Regions from separate parts of the Photorhabdus viridis genome, predicted to be linked through region 1. Evidence: predicted binding sites of a transcription regulator. Region 1 holds the regulator's gene; each other region holds the start of a gene.
What was found. The regulator CRP, encoded in region 1, controls carbon source genes, mostly activating them, when cyclic AMP is high. The targets are predictions, from matches to a motif close to ATGTGANNNNNNTCACAT.
Positions count from the first base shown of each region.

Region 1 (6,022 bases):
TTCACCATACAAGATAACTAATCAATTTAACTCGAAACCATTATGTCCGATATCTTTCGTCCTCTAACCGGAGCCAGTAATCCGCATTTGCAAACATTGCTCCCGCGTCTGGTGCGGCGGTATCCTGAACTGCAACCCTACTGGCAACGACTTAATCTGCCAGATCACGATTTTGTTGACCTGGCATGGAGTGAAGATCCAGCAACCGCAGCACATAAGCCACGGCTGATCCTGTTTCATGGTCTGGAAGGCAGTTTCCGCAGCCCTTATGCTCACGGTTTGCTTCATATCTGTCAGAAAAAAGGCTGGCTTGGCGTTGTCATGCATTTCCGTGGATGCAGTGGTGAACCAAACCGCCAAAAACGTCTCTATCATTCTGGCGAAACAGGCGATGCCCGTTATTTTCTGAACTGGTTAAAACAGACCTACGGTGATATACCAACCTCAGCCGTGGGTTATTCAGTCGGCGGTAATATGCTGGCCTGCTATCTGGCAGAAGAAAAAACACAGGCCCAGCTCAATGCAGCAGTCATTGTTTCTGCCCCTCTGATGTTAGAAGCCTGTTCCAGCCGGATAGAAAAAGGATTTTCTCAGGTTTACGAGCGCTATTTGCTTAACAATCTAAAACGTAATGTTACCCGCAAGTTGCTACGCTACCCAGGTTCTCTGCCTATCAATCTGTCCCAGGTAAAAGGATTGAAACACATTCGGGAATTTGATGAAATTGTAACCGCAAAAATCCACCGTTTTAAAGATGCAGCGGACTACTACCGCCAGTGTAGCGCTCTACCACGCCTGTCTGACATTACGGTACCACTGTTGATTATTCATGCAAAAGACGATCCTTTTATGACACCGGAAGTCGTTCCTGACCTCAAAACACTACCCAAAAATATTGAATACCAATTAACAGAATACGGTGGACATGTCGGCTTTGTCAGTGGTTCACTGAAGAAACCACAAATGTGGCTGGAACAACGTATTCCAAGCTGGCTGTCATCTTATCTGGAGCAACAACGATGATTATTCCATGGCAACAACTGGAGCCAGAAACTCTGCTAAATTTGATAGAGAGCTTTATCCTGCGGGAAGGCACTGATTATGGTGAATATGAAAAATCCCTTGAGCAGAAAGTCGCTGACATACGTCGTCAGTTGGAGCAGGGGGATGTTATGCTGGTGTGGTCTGAACTGCATGAGAGCATCAATATTATGCCAAAAGAAATGTTCCATTCTTAACATTATGGAGTTTACTGCTTATGTCTGCCAAACATCCGATTATTGCGATTACCGGTTCCAGCGGTGCCGGAACAACAACAACTAGTTTAGCTTTCCGTAAGATTTTCCAGCAACTTAATATCAGCGCAGCACAGATAGAGGGGGATAGTTTCCATCGCTATACCCGCCCTGAAATGGATGCAGCAATCCGTAAAGCCAAGGAGCAAGGCAGACACATCAGTTATTTTGGGCCAGAAGCCAATGATTTTGGCATGCTGGAAAAAACCATGATTGACTATGGTGAAGCTGGTGAAGGCCGTTGCCGTAAGTACCTTCACACCTATGATGACGCGGTTCCTTACAACCAGCTCCCCGGTACATTTACTCCGTGGGAAACCTTACCAAAGCAGACCGATGTGCTGTTTTATGAAGGCCTGCACGGTGGCGTGGTAACACCACAACATAATGTTGCCAGTCATGTCGATCTGCTGGTGGGGGTGGTGCCGATTGTCAACCTTGAATGGATACAGAAACTTATCCGCGATACCGGAGAACGGGGACACTCACAGGAAGCAGTAATGGATTCCGTCGTTCGTTCTATGGATGATTATATTAACTATATTACCCCCCAATTTTCCCGGACACATATAAATTTCCAGCGCGTCCCGACTGTTGATACGTCCAATCCATTTTCAGCCAAAGCCATTCCATCCCTGGATGAAAGTTTTATCGTCATCCGTTTCCGTGACCTCACTCAAATTGATTTCCCGTACCTTTTATCAATGTTACAAGGTTCATTTGTTTCAAGCATTAATACCATCGTAGTTCCCGGTGGAAAAATGGGACTGGCCATGGAGTTAATTATGACGCCATTGGTACAGAGATTACTGGAAGGGGAAAAAATTTGTTGATTAAAACCTAGGATAAATCCAAAAAAACCCGCATTTGAATCCACTTCTTATATTATTCAGTTAAAAAAACAGGTAACTGATATTAGTTACCTGTCGTTATTTTTCAATCAGGAAATAGTATCTTACTCTGTCTCTTTAATTTCAAAGCTGTGGGTAAGTTCAACTGATTTCCCCAGCATCAACGAAACAGAACAATATTTCTCAGCGGAAAGCATGACGGCACGTTCAACCGCGTTCTCTGTTAAATCCTTGCCGGTAACAATAAAATGCAGATTAATAGAAGTAAATAAGCGTGGCGCCTCTTCACGACGGCGGGAAATTAATTTCACTTCACAATCTTTTATGTCATATCTGCCTTTCTGCAAAATAGAAATAACATCAATCGTGCTACAACCGCCAACTGCCATTAATACCATTTCCATTGGGCTTGGTGCCTTATCGCCGGCATTTCCATCCATCATGATCTGATGACCCGAAGACGACTCCCCCAAAAGAGACAACCCTTCAACCCATTTTACCCGCGCGTGCATAAGTACCTCTCAAGTCATTTTTTGCATCAAAGCCTACTCTTTCAGTATTAAACTGGCAATGTGACTACTCCCCGCCGTAAAAAACGGCGAGGCTTCCCACTTCTCAGGCCGCAACCGTTGGTGCAACGGATTTACGCAGGCCTCCATGAGCAGAGACGACGTGTCCCGCCGCCTGTCATTCAACTATCCCTTTTTGCCGGATGTCATGTTCTACCGCGCACTCAGGGCATTGCCAGCGCCGTTTATGCAGCGGCATTTCCGACATCTTGCCACCACAACAATGACACCTTCTGGAACTCGCATACCACTGATCGAGTTTCACCACATAAACGCCTTTTTGTTCCGCTTTGTATTCCAGCCTGCTGATGAAACTATGCCAGCCTGCATCCCCAATGACACGGGAAAGCTTATGCTGAAAATCGGCTCTAGCGTTAGCTACGTGTTCATGGCACCTGACTACCTATAACCGCGCTTTCGCCCGGTTAGCACTGCCTTTTTTCTTTCGGGATAAGGCTTTTTTATCCGCAGCCGCCATGTCAGAATTTTAAATACGCATTTATCTCGTCATGCACTATGGTCACGATCTTATTTTGCATGTAGGTTAGCTCCCCTTATATCGCCGCCCGATTGGGCGACGGTTTACGGGGCAATGGCTAATGAACGGTTTATTATGCTGAAACAATACAAGACAAGACAGAAACCTTTTCCTGTGTTAAAAACAGAAGCAGGTCCGGGTATATGTGGGTTAAGATCAATACTCAAGTTTCAAATTTCAGATAACCTATATAAAACCCTCACCTATCGGTTTTTCAGCAAACTAATATGTTAAGCTAGTGTCTTTATAAGCCAGCCTGACGAGAAACTTTTAGGTTCTCGTGTTATTTAGGCAGCGATAACAACAGAGGATGAAGAGAATGGTTCTCGGCAAGCCACAAACAGACCCCACTCTTGAATGGTTTTTGTCACACTGCCATATTCATAAATATCCATCCAAAAGCACGCTTATTCATCAAGGCGAAAAAGCAGAGACGCTTTACTACATCGTAAAAGGTTCTGTTGCGGTTTTGATTAAAGATGAAGAAGGCAAAGAGATGATCCTCTCCTATTTAAACCAGGGAGATTTCATTGGCGAGCTTGGATTATTTGAAGAAGGACAAGAGCGAACAGCCTGGGTTCGGGCCAAAAGCGCCTGTGAAGTAGCGGAAATTTCCTATAAGAAATTCCGTCAACTGATTCAGGTAAACCCGGATATTTTAATGCGTTTATCTGCCCAAATGGCAAGCCGTTTGCAAACAACTTCTGAGAAAGTCGGTAACCTGGCTTTCTTAGATGTAACCGGCCGGATTGCTCAGACTTTACTGAATCTGGCGAAACAACCCGATGCAATGACTCACCCTGACGGGATGCAAATCAAAATCACTCGCCAGGAAATTGGTCAGATTGTTGGCTGTTCCCGTGAAACGGTTGGCCGTATTCTGAAAATGCTGGAAGATCAAAACCTGATCTCCGCACACGGCAAAACAATTGTTGTTTACGGTACGCGTTAATTCTGGATTAATCAGCGCATGATACTGCGCTGATTTCTCTTATCCTTGTTATACCAACTGGCTAATCGCCTTCTCCAGCCGTTCCATCCCCTGATCTATCTCCTCTTCACTGATTATCAGCGAAGGTGTGAAACGCAGTACATCACTACCGGCACTCAATAACATCAGGCCATTTTCAGCCGCCAGTCGCAGGATCTCTTTAGATTTTCCCTGATACTGCGCTTTTAGTTCCGCACCAATCAGCAATCCCTTGCCACGGATTTCACCAAATATCGAATATTTCTGATTGATATCGTTCAGAAAATTCACAATCAAATGATGACGTTTTTCAACACCATCCAAGACCTCTGGCGTATTGATAATGTCAAAAGCAGCATTTGCAACCGCACAAGCCAGCGGATTACCACCATAAGTTGTGCCGTGAGTTCCCGGCACCATCGCCGAAGCGATATTCGCCGTAGTCAGCATAGCGCTGACAGGGAAACCACCTCCCAGAGCCTTCGCTGTGGTGATAATGTCCGGCACAACATCATAATACATATAAGAAAATAACTTACCGGTACGGCCCATTCCACTTTGTACTTCATCAAATACCAGCAGTACCTGATGTTTATCACAAAGTTCACGCAACCCATGAATAAATGCGGATGTCGCCGGCGTGACTCCCCCTTCACCCTGAACAGGTTCTAATACAACAGCGCAAGTATGATCATCCATGACCGCCTTTACTGCATCTAAGTCATTAAAAGGCACATGAATAATATCTGCGGGTTTTGGCCCAAAACCATCAGCGTATTTTGGCTGACCACCAACAGAGACCGTAAACAGAGTACGACCATGAAACCCCTGATGGAATGCGATAATTTTGGTTTTATATGGATGGTAACGGGTAATGGCATAGTGACGCGCCAGCTTAAATGCGGCTTCATTCGCTTCCGCTCCTGAGTTGGCAAAAAATACCCGCTCGGCAAAAGTTGCATCAATCAGTTTCTGCGCGAGTATCAAAGCCGGTTCACAGGTGAAAATATTACTGATATGCCAAAGTCTCTCCCCTTGCTGCTTTAAAACATCCACTAACGCAGGGTGACAATGTCCCAAAGCCATAACAGCAATACCACCAGCAAAATCAATATACTCTTTTCCTTGCTGATCCCATACACGGCTGCCTTGCCCTTTCACCGGTATAAACTGTGCCGGTGAATAAATTGGCAACATGACTTGATCGTATGTATTTCTGTTTACTGCGGCATGCTCCATCATTTTCCCACCCGTTTTTTATATATACGCCATTCAAAAATGAAATTATAATCACTGAATATGCATAAAAAATCAAAGATGGGCAAATGAAAAAGATAAATAAATGAAGAAATTATTGGTATCTGGTTAATATCTAAGGAAGTTACTCAGTAGCTGATGCCCTTGCTCGCTGAGAATACTTTCAGGGTGGAACTGCACACCCTCCAGGGGCAGAGTACGATGACGAATTCCCATGATCTCATCTACATTACCGTTATGCTGACTCCATGCAGTGACTTCAAATACGGCTGGTAAAGTCTCTGCGGCAATCACCAATGAATGGTAACGGGTAACCGTTAATGGCCTGTTAAGCCCTTTGAACACACCTTGCTGATTATGATGAATAGCAGAAGTTTTCCCATGCATCACTTCCCTGGCTTTTACTACACTGGCGCCGAATGCCTGCCCAATTGCCTGATGCCCAAGGCAAACACCAAGAATCGGCAGTTTATCCGCAAAATGAGAAATCGCAGCCAGAGAAATTCCTGCTTCATTTGGAGTACAAGGACCTGGGGAAATAA
Region 1 covers NZ_JBEJZY010000026.1:20,080-26,101, forward strand. Annotated here, with positions in the region: gene ABR397_RS12650 (hydrolase) at 43-1,023, shown strand; gene ABR397_RS12655 (YheU family protein) at 1,020-1,238, shown strand; gene ABR397_RS12660 (phosphoribulokinase) at 1,259-2,128, shown strand; gene ABR397_RS12665 (OsmC family protein) at 2,251-2,658, opposite strand; partial or broken gene ABR397_RS12670 (RNA-guided endonuclease InsQ/TnpB family protein) at 2,762-3,178, opposite strand; gene crp (cAMP-activated global transcriptional regulator CRP) at 3,573-4,205, shown strand; gene argD (bifunctional acetylornithine/succinyldiaminopimelate transaminase) at 4,254-5,465, opposite strand; gene ABR397_RS12685 (aminodeoxychorismate synthase component II) at 5,589-6,022, opposite strand, start outside.

Region 2 (6,022 bases), on a different contig from region 1:
TGGCAAATGGTTTCCGTGAACTCACTGATGGTGATGAACAACGTCAGCGTTTTGAACAGGATAACCGTAAACGTGCGGAATTGGGTTTACCTGTCCGGCCGATTGATGAAAACTTGATTGGCGCTCTGAAACAAGGGATACCTGAGTGTGCAGGTGTGGCGCTTGGCGTTGATCGTCTGGTGATGCTAGCTTTAGGCGAAGAAAGGCTCTGTGATGTTATTGCCTTTTCGGTAAATAAGGCATAAAACAACAGGGCGCTGATTAAGGCGCCCTGCTGTCATCTCACTTATGTTGATGCTGTTTTTGTAGGAATTTCACACCCAAATCAGGAAAATCGGTAAATACACCGTCTACACCCGCTTGGTTATATATAATATTGAAAAGCTGATCGCCGGTGGTGGCATATTTAGGCAATGCATCAACCCGAATGGAATATGGATGGACTTCCATATTATTAGCGTGAGCATCTTTCACCATACCGGTTAACTTAATATTGGTTGGTGTGGAGTCTTCCGACACAATCATATGGTAGTCAGGGCCAATGCCATCGGCATATTGTGCCACTTCTTTCATTGCATCCGGTTTGAACATCCAGTCGTAGCTGTAATTTACCCATTTGCCGTCCGGATGCTTTTCATAGGTTTCATGCCAGTCGGTATAGGCAATAAGCTGAATCAGTTTCAGATCCATACTTAATTTCGGTTCCAGCTCGTTTTTGATGCGTTTGAGTTCGTTGGCATCAAAACATTGCAAATAAACTTTATCGCTTTTCTTGGTGTAACCGTATTCTTTTAACACCGTCAGCACCTGAGTGGAAATATCTTTGCCTTCTTGCTGGTGGAACCACGGGGCTTTGATTTCAGGGTAGATGCCGATATTTTTACCCGTTGATTTATTCAACCCTTGAACGAATTCAATCTCTTCCTGAAAGGTGTGGATCCGAAAGTCGGATTTCCACATCGGGAAACGGTTGATATAATCTTGTACCTGCTGGTCATTTTTAATATTAAAGCCTTCCGTGAATTTCAGTGATTTGATTTCATGTAGGGTAAAATCAATGGCATAGTAGCGTCCGTCCTGACGGGCTCGGTCGGGAAACTTATCCGCAACGTCAGTCACACGATCAAGGTAATGATCGTGTAATACCACCAGCTCGTTATCTTTAGTCATAACCAGGTCTTGTTCCAGATAATCGGCACCTTCGGCATAAGCCATAGCTTTAGCAGGCAGGGTGTGTTCAGGTAAATATCCGCTTGCGCCGCGATGAGCGATAACAATCTTATCTGTTGTTTTCGCGATGCCTGACATAGATGAGACTAAGATTACTCCCGCTACCATTGCTTTGATTGTAGTTTGCATATGTGTTTTTTCTCCGTTTTAGCGATGAGATAAAAATCAATTCTATTAAGCTGTTTGTCTTGTTATATGAATAACGCCTACAGGTATAGTCTCTTAGTTTAAACATTGAAAAAAGCCGCAACATAAATAATGTCGCGGCTTAATTGATATTATTAGTGATATATCACAGTTTCAATGATTAGCCATACTGACGGGCCAATTCCTGTTTATGTTTGTTTTCTGTGATCATGACAATCAGTAATAGAATAACGGCCAGGATACTACCGCCAATCATCACCATAAAACCGCTGTCCCAGCCGAAGAAGTCAACGGTGTAGCCGACGATAGCACTTGCCGCAACGGAGCCGCCTAAGTAACCAAATAAGCCGGTGAAGCCGGCGGCTGTACCAGCCGCTTTCTTCGGTGCTAGCTCAAGAGCGTGCAGACCTGTCAGCATAACTGGGCCGTAGATGAGGAAGCCGATAATCAACATACAAGCCATGTCTACAGTTGGATTACCGGCTGGGTTCATCCAGAATACGACAGTTGCAATAGTGACTAAGGTCATAAAGAATACGCCTGTTGCACCACGGTTACCTTTAAATATTTTGTCTGACATCCAGCCACACAGTAACGTACCTGGGATACCGGCATATTCGTACAGGAAGTAAGCCCATGAAGATTTATCCAGTGCGAAATGCTTGACCTCACGCAGATAGGTTGGCGACCAATCAAGAATACCGTAACGCAGCAGATAAACGAACACGTTAGCCATAGCGACCATCCACAGTAGTTTGTTCGGTAATACATACTGCATGAAAATCTGTTTAGCTGTTAATTCTTCTTCGTTTTTCTCTGTGTAATCAGATGGATAGTCGTTTTTATGCTCTTCAATTGATGGCAAGCCACAGGATTGTGGCGTGTCACGCATTAAGGCAAAAGCGATCAGTGCGACGAGAATTGCGGCGAAAGCCGGCATATAAAGGGCGGCTTTCCAGTCATTAAACCACGCCATGCCCAGCAGGAATAGCAATGGAGGTAAACCACCGCCGACATTATGCGCACAGTTCCAGACGGAGACGATCCCTCCACGTTCTTTCTGTGACCACCAGTGCACCATAGTGCGGCCGCAGGGAGGCCAACCCATACCCTGGAACCAACCACACATGAACAGCAGCACAAACATAACAGCGATACTGGAAGTTGCCCAGGGTACGAAGCCCATAAACAGCATGACAGCCGCCGCAAGAATCAGACCAGCAGGTAAAAAGACTCGCGGGTTAGAACGGTCGGATATGGAGCCCATGATGAATTTGGAGAAGCCGTATGCGATAGAGATCCCTGATAGCGCGAAACCAAGATCACCTTTGGAAAAACCTTGTTCAACCAGATAAGGCATTGCAAGCGCAAAGTTCTTCCTTACCAAATAGTAAGCGGCATAACCAAGGAAAATCCCCATAAAAATTTGCCAGCGTAGGCGGCGATAGATTGGATCTATCTGTTTTGCTGGCAGTCGGGGCTTATGAAGCGCCGGCTTAAAAATACTTAACATATTTTGCCTCCGATGGCTTTTTTTGTTATGTGAACAGCTCACCGGTTGACTAATGCCACCGGATGGAAAAGTGAGAGGTTTTATAACTGATTATTTTCCATAACGAAAATTATGATAGTCGAAATAACCCAACCTATCTGTGAGACAAGACTCAGTTGTTAAAATCGTTTTGCCCTAGCGATGATTTTGAGTGATTTGTTAACTTTTTAAAACGTACTTTACCAATGAAATTGTGACAACCGTCACAATAACGAGCTTTACTTAATTGTTGGTGAGCGTTTTTGGTTCGTTTTTGTTCTTTATCAAACAAAAACCCCAGTTTTTGTGCATATTCTATTTAGAAAAAATAAGAGCGGGAAGTTTCCCCACTCTTTTCTGGTTTAATACAGCCAGTCGCGTCCCATCCGGTCAGCAGTAAGAATAGCGGAATACACTTTTTCCGGTGTCACTTCAAAAGGCATGTTGTGAATGGTTTCTCCTTCAGCACAACTGGCTGTCGCCACTGCCATCACTTTCTCTTTCAGTTTTTCACCATCTTTTACGCCAAGTTGATCTAACGTAATCGGTAGCCCGACCTGTACGCAGAAATCAAGTAAAGTATCCAATTCTTCATTTGGGCTATTTTCCAGCACTAGCTGAACCAAGACCCCGAAAGCGACTTTTTCACCGTGATACATATGGTGGCATTCTTCCAATACGGTAAAGCCGTTGTGTACCGAATGAGCGCCAGCGACACCCGTATTTTCAAAGCCCAGGCCGCTTAAATAAGTAATGGCTTCGATAACATTTTCTACCGCGGGTGTACTGACTCCTACCTCAACAGCCAGTTTTGCTTTATAGCCTTCTTCCAATAAAGTTTCATAACAGAGATGGGAAAGCGCCATCGCTACGCGGGATATTCCACCACCTGTCATTCTAGGCTTATGGCCGGCATGACAGACGCGTGCTTCGAAGTAAGTTGCCAGAGCGTCGCCAATTCCAGCAATCAGGAAGCGGGTTGGGGCTTTAGCAATAATACGGGTATCAATCAGTACAATATCTGGGTTGCTTGGGAAAAACAGATAATCCTCATATTCGCCGTCATCGGTATAAACAACAGAGAGAGCACTGGTTGGGGCGTTAGTAGAGGCGATAGTTGGTGCAATCAGAATAGGTAATTTGGATTCGTGAGCAACTGCTTTTGCAGTATCTTGTACTTTACCGCCACCGATACCAATAACAGCTTGGCATTCGTGCTTTTTAAGCATGTCAGACAGACGCTGAATTTCATTACGGCTACATTCACCGCCAAATACTTCAAAATGGCTGGTAACATCAGATTCTTCCAGGCTGCTATGAACAGTATCTCCTACTAATTTCATAGCAGAGTTACCGATAATAACAAAAACATGGTCGGCGATGGTTTTTGTGTATTTACCAATATGATGCAGGGCATCAGGCCCCTGAATATATTTGGCTGGGGATTGAATAACTTTCAGCATAAAAATACTCCTTTTGTGGAAACTCAATGTCTGTTTGCCGTCTAGATCTTCCTGACAAACAGGGAGCAGAATGTGACAGATTAGGAAATTGGCTTCGGATGAAAAAAGTACTTAATTACTTAACAGACTAACACCGTATGATAAAAAGTAATGGTTGATTATGGATAAATAAAGTTGTTATACCCGTTTTATTGCGGGAAATATGCATTTTTTTGATCTATGCCCGGTATCTGCCGGGCAGATGAAAATCAGCGAACCTGGATATGAGCATTGCCAGCCGGGTAAGCGAAAAAATATTTCAGAATCAGGTTCAGTGAAATGCCGTAAGCTGGCAGGAAAAAGAGCGAGCATATTAATAGCTTAAAACAGTAATCCACTACCCCAATCTCGACCCAGTGAGCGGCCATGAAGGCATCGGTACTGTGGTAGAAAGCGATAAAGAAGAAGACTAAGGTATCAAGCAGATTGCCAAAGAACATAGCGGAAGCGGGAGCGACCCACCAGCTACGTTTTTGGCGCAGGCGGTTAAAGACGTATACATCCAGTATTTGCCCAAGTGAATAGGCCATAAAGCTGGCACAAGCAATACGGGCAACAAATAGATTGAATTCAGACAGCGCTGTAAACTTTTGCCATTCTCCTTGGAAGAAGAGAGCTGAAATAATATAAGAGATCAGTAATGCAGGGATCATAACAGTAGTAATGATTTGCCTTGCCAGTGGTGCGCCGTAGATACGAACAGTCAAATCTGTTGCAAGAAAGATAAATGGGAAAGTAAAAGCTCCCCAGGTGGTATGAAAACCAAAAATAGAGACAGGTAATTGCACCAGATAATTACTGGAAATAATAATCAGGATATGAAATAACGAAAGCCAAATCAAAGCAGTAGCTCGCTGCCGCGTAGTCGTGGTGAATAAAAGCATATTGTACCTTTTTGGATAATGGGGTGAGGGAACCCAATGAAATAGCTGCCGCTTTAGCTGACAGTGCTTCGTATGATACGTCTGTTGCCTGAAAAATCAAAATATCTGCCTGTAAAGTTAATTTTTGATAGCTTTTTTATAATATAATCCACAGGCATAAATTGCCTGAAATTACAGAGATAGTTATGCCAGATGTTTTTGCCAATCCAGATAAGACTCTTGATACACAAGGGCTTCGTTGTCCTGAGCCTGTGATGATGGTACGGAAAACCGTACGTCATATGGAAGCTGGGCAGATGTTATTAATTCTTGCTGATGATCCGGCAACCACACGTGATATTCCCGGTTTTTGCCGTTTTATGGAGCATCAGCTTGTTGCGCAAGAAACGGAACAGACACCTTATCGTTATCTGGTGCGGAAAAAAGAGAGTCAACTCTGAACGTACCTATATAGACACATTAAAACAAATGCGTTCTTGCAGGGATAGGGTTTATTAGTACAGGATATGGGTCGAACTTTGGAATAAGACCCATATCCTTAATTGATATTACAGAAATCACTCACTGTATAGCTAAACAGATTTCGTTTTAATTCTCAGTAGCCTGACAGCGTTTGCAGTCACAAGAGCGGTAGCGCCGGAGTCCGCCAGCACTGCCATCCACAGGCCAGTAATACCCAACAGACTGGTGACAAGGAAAATCCCTTTTAACCCCAGAGCAATAGCAAT
Region 2 covers NZ_JBEJZY010000029.1:19,023-25,044, forward strand. Annotated here, with positions in the region: gene epmA (elongation factor P--(R)-beta-lysine ligase) at 1-245, shown strand, start outside; gene glpQ (glycerophosphodiester phosphodiesterase) at 283-1,359, opposite strand; gene glpT (glycerol-3-phosphate transporter) at 1,538-2,890, opposite strand; gene ABR397_RS13715 (glycerol dehydrogenase) at 3,271-4,371, opposite strand; gene ABR397_RS13720 (7-cyano-7-deazaguanine/7-aminomethyl-7-deazaguanine transporter) at 4,620-5,294, opposite strand; gene tusA (sulfurtransferase TusA) at 5,480-5,734, shown strand; gene ABR397_RS13730 (zinc/cadmium/mercury/lead-transporting ATPase) at 5,867-6,022, opposite strand, start outside.
Region 2: glpT (glycerol-3-phosphate transporter) is a predicted target of CRP. The motif match lies at 3,121-3,138, and genes of this name have one in related genera.

Region 3 (6,022 bases), on a different contig from region 1:
TTCAGCCTAGATGCTATCAATAAATCCGCCAGTGCATTCAATACAGAAAAACTACAATGGCTGAACCATCACTATATTAATGCCCTACCCCCAGAGAAAGTTGCCGTTCATCTGGCATGGCACATTGAGCAACAAGGTATTGATACCCGTAATGGCCCACAATTGGCTGATCTGATTAAATTGTTGGGTGAACGCTGCAAGACGCTAAAAGAAATGGCAGAGTCCTGCCGCTACTTCTATGAGGATTTTGCTGAGTTTGATGCAGATGCAGCGAAGAAACATTTACGTCCAGTTGCCCGTCAACCTCTTGAAGTTGTTCGTGCAAAATTGGCTTCAATTACTGACTGGACACCTGAAAATGTTCATCATGCCATTCAATCTACAGCTGATGAGTTGGAAGTTGGTATGGGTAAAGTCGGTATGCCACTGCGTGTTGCTGCTACTGGAGCGGGCCAATCTCCAGGCGTGGATGTGACTATTCATGCTATCGGGCAAAGCCGTACTCTGGCCCGTATTAATCAGGCTCTGGAATTTATTACTCAGCGTGAAACTCAGCAGTAATTGCAGTAATTAATGCTACAAAGGCATCACCGATTTAGTGTGGTGCCCTCTATTTTCAAAAAATCTCATTTAATTAATACCACGTTGTAACGCCCCCAAACGCTTTCTATCTCATTTCAACCCGTTGTTCAGCCTTTATTTTGTCGATCCACCACAAAAGTGATGACTTTTTCAACGCTTGCTCTGAGAATGATAAGTTAGCCGTTGACAGTATTTGCAAGGTTTCATATTATGCGCCCCGTTCCATTAATTTTGATTGGGGCTATAGCTCAGCTGGGAGAGCGCTTGCATGGCATGCAAGAGGTCAGCGGTTCGATCCCGCTTAGCTCCACCAAATACTTATTACCAGAATAAAGTGTTTGGCGCTAAAATTAGGAAAGGCAACATTCGTGGGGCTATAGCTCAGCTGGGAGAGCGCTTGCATGGCATGCAAGAGGTCAGCGGTTCGATCCCGCTTAGCTCCACCAAAATTATCAGGCCCTGAAAGCCATGCTTTCAGGGCCTTTTGTCTATGCATCGAAATAACCACCATTTTGTATAAAAAAACTTTCATCCCTGCTAATTCTTCTTCAATGGTTTTACCAATGAATCCAATCCTTCTATTTTTATTGCTAAAGTCATCTCCATCAGCATGCCCAATTTACCTTGTGGAAACTCCCCTTTACGAGCGAACCACAATAAATACTCTTCTGGTAAATCAATCAGCATACGCCCTTTGTATTTACCGAATGGCATAACAGTATTAGCAATTTCTATCAGATTTTCTTTTTCCATAACTTGCATTTATATCAATTAAAAAAGATAACTCCAGTTTACGGGGTATAGGAAAGAAAAGAGCTGCATCATCCATGATGCAATATTCCACTCTAACACTTTATCTTTCTACAACACCAAACCTGCAATAGCCGCAGACAAGAAGCTGACAAGAGTTGAACCAAACAGTAGCTTCAAACCAAAACGGGAAACGACGTTACCCTGGTTTTCATTCAACCCCTTAATCGCACCGGCAACAATCCCAATTGAAGAGAAATTAGCAAAAGAAACCAAGAATACCGACAAAATACCCTGTGAACGAGGCGAAAGTTCTGTCGCAATTGATTGCAAACTATGCATCGCAACAAATTCGTTAGAAACCAATTTGGTTGCCATGATGCTACCAACCCGCAACGCTTCATCAGCAGGAATTCCAATTACCCAAGCAAATGGATAGAACACATAGCCCAGCATTTCCTGGAAACTCATGTCAAAAATCATGCTAAACAGCGCGTTAATAGCCGCAATCAGGGCAATGAAACCAATCAACATGGCGGCAACAATCAGTGCGACTTTAAAACCAGCCAGAATATATTCACCCAACATTTCGAAGAAACTTTGGCCTTCGTGAAGATTGCTCATCTGAATATCTTCTTCGCTATCAACAGAATACGGATTAATCAGTGACAGGATGATAAAAGTACTGAACATATTAAGCACCAATGCCGCCACAACATATTTAGGCGCCAAAATGGTCATGTAAGCACCGACGATTGACATGGAAACTGTTGACATTGCAGTTGCGGCCATCGTGTACATTCGGCGCTCAGACATTTTTCCCAGCACATCTTTATAAGCGATAAAGTTTTCAGACTGACCCAGTATCAGAGAACTTACTGCATTGAATGATTCCAATTTCCCCATACCGTTGACCTTAGACAACAGAGTACCAATAACCCGGATAACGATTGGCAATACTTTGATATGCTGCAAAATACCAATCAGTGCGGAAATAAAGATAATCGGACACAATACATTCAGAAAAAAGAATGCCAGTTTCGCGCCCATCATGCCGCCAAAAATGAATTCCGTCCCTTCACCCGCAAATTTCAGTAAATGCTCAAATAAACCGGCAAATCCCATGACAAATTCCTGACCAACACCTGAATTCAGGAAAAACCACGCCAGGACAAGTTCAATAACAAGCAACTGAATAATATAACGAGGACGAATACCTTTACGGTTACTGCTCGCCAGAATAGCAAGGCCGCCAATGATAATCAGGGCCAAAAGGAAATGCAGGATTTGAGACATATCACACTCCAAACACAACAGAAAGCTAGTTTATAAAATGCATTCTATGTAATAAAAGGCGATTAAATGGGATGGATATCACATTAAATTGAAATAATTCTTACTCTAAATTTTTATTTGGTGAGATTAATCACATTTTCAGCTAAATCGTATAAGATCAGATTCGAAAACACATTATCAAATATCACTGATTATTGAGAGTAACCTCTCAATAATCAGTAAACAGAATACAAATAAAAAGTTATTCACCCAATAAACGGATCATTTCTTCTTCATCAATAACTGGAATATTCAACTCATTAGCTTTAGCCAATTTCGAACCGGCTGCTTCACCAGCAATCACCAAATCTGTTTTCTTAGAAACGCTGCCAGTCACTTTTGCCCCAAGTGCAACAAGTTTATCTTTGGCTTCATCTCTGGATAACTGATGCAATGAGCCAGTAAGCACAATTGTTTTACCTGCGAATAAGCTGTCAACCTTCTCAGCCTTTGTGACGACAACGTGTTCCCAATTGATACCGGTATTCTCAATCAGGTCATCGATAACTTTTTGATTATGAGGTTCATTGAAGAAGTTAACCACGTGTTTTGCCACTACTTCACCAACATCCTGGACCTCTTTCAGAGCTTCTTCATCAGCGGCACGTAATTTATCCAGGCAGCCAAAGTGAGCGGCCAAATTAGCGGCAGTCGTTTCTCCAACTTCACGGATACCCAGCGCATAGAGAAAACGAGCAAATGTGGTTTTTTTCGCTTTTTCCAACGCATCTACCACATTTTGCGCGGATTTCGGCCCCATACGATCAAGCCCGGTCAATTTACCCGCAGTAAGTCTGAAAAGATCCGCCGGGGTTTCGACATACTCTTTATCCACCAGTTGATCGATAATCTTTTCTCCCATACCGTCAACATCCATCGCTCGCCGGGAAACAAAGTGTTTCAGTGCTTCTTTACGCTGGGCTCCACAGACTAAACCACCAGTACAGCGCGCAACAGCCTCCCCTTCAATCCGCTCAACATCCGCCCCACATACCGGACAATGTTTAGGGAAAACAACTTTATCACTGTCCTGTGGCCTTCTGTCCTCCACAACACCCGCGACCTTTGGAATAACATCACCAGCACGACGGATAACAACAGTATCGCCAATACGCAGACCTAAACGTTCAATCTCATCCGCATTGTGCAATGTCGCATTACTCACCGTTACACCAGAGACCTGCACCGGCTCCAGGCGTGCTACCGGTGTGATAGCACCAGTACGACCGACCTGAAATTCAACATCGCGGACAATCGTCATCTGCTCCTGAGCAGGAAATTTGAATGCTGTTGCCCAGCGTGGCGCACGGGCGACAAAGCCTAACGTTTTCTGTAATTCCAGCGAATTCACTTTGATGACAACACCATCAATATCAAACCCCAATGTTGAACGCTGGTTTTCAATATCGTGGTAAAAATCAATAACCTGTTGACTATCAGTACAAACCTTAATTTTGTCGCTGACCGGCAATCCCCATTTCTTAAACTGTATCAACCGCTCGTAGTGACTAGCCGGCAATTCCCCTCCTTCCAATACACCAACACCATAACAGAAGAAAGCCAATGGCCGCTTAGCGGTAATACGGGGATCGAGCTGACGCAGAGAGCCAGCCGCGGCATTACGTGGATTAGCAAATACTTTTGCGCCGGTGCGGCGCGCTTCCTCATTCAGCTTCTCAAACCCTTTTTGGGGTATAAAAACTTCACCACGAATTTCAACACGGGTTGGAATATTCTCTCCGGTCAGGCGCAGTGGAATTGCGTAGATAGTCCGTACATTTGATGTAATGTTTTCCCCTGTTGTACCATCACCACGGGTCGCCGCCTGTACCAGTTCACCATCTTCATACAACAGACTAACAGCCAGACCATCCAGTTTCAGCTCACAGCACACCACTAAATCCTGATCATCTTTCAGGCGGTCACGCACCCGCTTATCAAACGCTAAATAACTCTCTTCATCGAATACGTTATCCAGTGATAGCATGGGAATTTCATGGCGGACTTGTTCAAAAGCAGCCAGAGGGGCAGCACCAACCCGCTGTGTCGGTGAATCAGATGTAATCAGCTCCGGGTACTGTTCCTCAAGAACCTTTAATTCCTGCATTAACCGATCATATTCTGCATCAGGGATCTCTGGCTTATCCATGACATGATACAGATATTCATGATGACGCAGTGTTATTCTGAGATTTTCTATTTTTTGAGCAGTTGATTTCATGACTTATAACCAGCGATAAAAAGCCCCCGACTAGCGGAGGCTTGAACATTCGATAAATTGATTATACCTGAACATCAAGTGTGCTGCGAATGCGTGCTTTATACAATTCGATTTTTTGTGGCGTCAGCATTTTGCGCTCATCATCAAGCACCACTCCCCCAACATCAGAAGCAATGCGTTGAGCCGCTTGCAACATCAGCTTAAAATTCTGATTAGCTTCTCCGTAAGCAGGTACCATCATAAACATGGAAACCCCTGGAGTGGTAAAATCAGCCATTATTTCAGGATTAAATGAACCCGGCTTCACCATATTAGCAAGACTGAATAACACCGGGCCACTGCCTGATGGATTCAGATGGCGGTGGAAAATCTGCATTTCTCCAAATTGGAAGCCAGATTGCAGGATACTTTGCAGCAAGAGCTCACCATTCAATGCCTGACCGAAGTGTGCTGCCACATGAAGAACCAAAACGATTTCTTTTGCTGCTTTGGCCTGCACTTCCTTCTCACCATCCCCCTCTTTTGCCATATTCTGAGACTTTTCTTCCGTCTGAGGCCTATTTTTCTCCGGCTCATCCTGCTCTTCGGATTCAAACAGGCCAAGCTGGGGTTCCTGCTCTTCTATTTCTGTTACTGCTTTTCTGGTTGTAGTCTCAGGCTGATGACTAGCCAGCAACGGATCATTGCTTTCTTCAGACGTAGCAATATCCATTTCAGTTAACTTTGGCTGACGGCGCCCAATAACCGGTTCAGCTTTATATTCCTGATGAGGTTTTACCTGCTTATGGGCGTAAGGCTTTTGTTGATTGTCAAACGCTTCATCATCACTGTCATCGACGGAACTCTCCTGACGATCATGTTTATGACGTTTAACTGGGCGATCACGAAAAAGCGAAGAACGCTCTTTACGGCTGGTCCACAACCCATGTAACAGCAAAGCTATTATTGCTATCGCACCAACAATGATTAATATCAGACGCAAATCCTGCATCATTGCTATCTCTGTTATTTAATTAATATGCCACCACGGCGGAACATTTTCTGTATTAACTGTATTTGTCAAATAACACAAGTGCAAGCTTATACACACTTTTCTTATCATAAATATGCCTGATAAGCATTTTTTGCTTTTTT
Region 3 covers NZ_JBEJZY010000028.1:58,679-64,700, reverse strand. Annotated here, with positions in the region: gene gltX (glutamate--tRNA ligase) at 1-561, shown strand, start outside; tRNA gene ABR397_RS13560 (tRNA-Ala) at 820-895, shown strand; tRNA gene ABR397_RS13555 (tRNA-Ala) at 953-1,028, shown strand; gene ABR397_RS13550 (DUF3820 family protein) at 1,120-1,335, opposite strand; gene ABR397_RS13545 (NupC/NupG family nucleoside CNT transporter) at 1,444-2,628, opposite strand; gene ligA (NAD-dependent DNA ligase LigA) at 2,870-4,888, opposite strand; gene zipA (cell division protein ZipA) at 4,950-5,882, opposite strand.
Region 3: ABR397_RS13545 (NupC/NupG family nucleoside CNT transporter) is a predicted target of CRP. The motif match lies at 2,695-2,712, and genes of this name have one in related genera.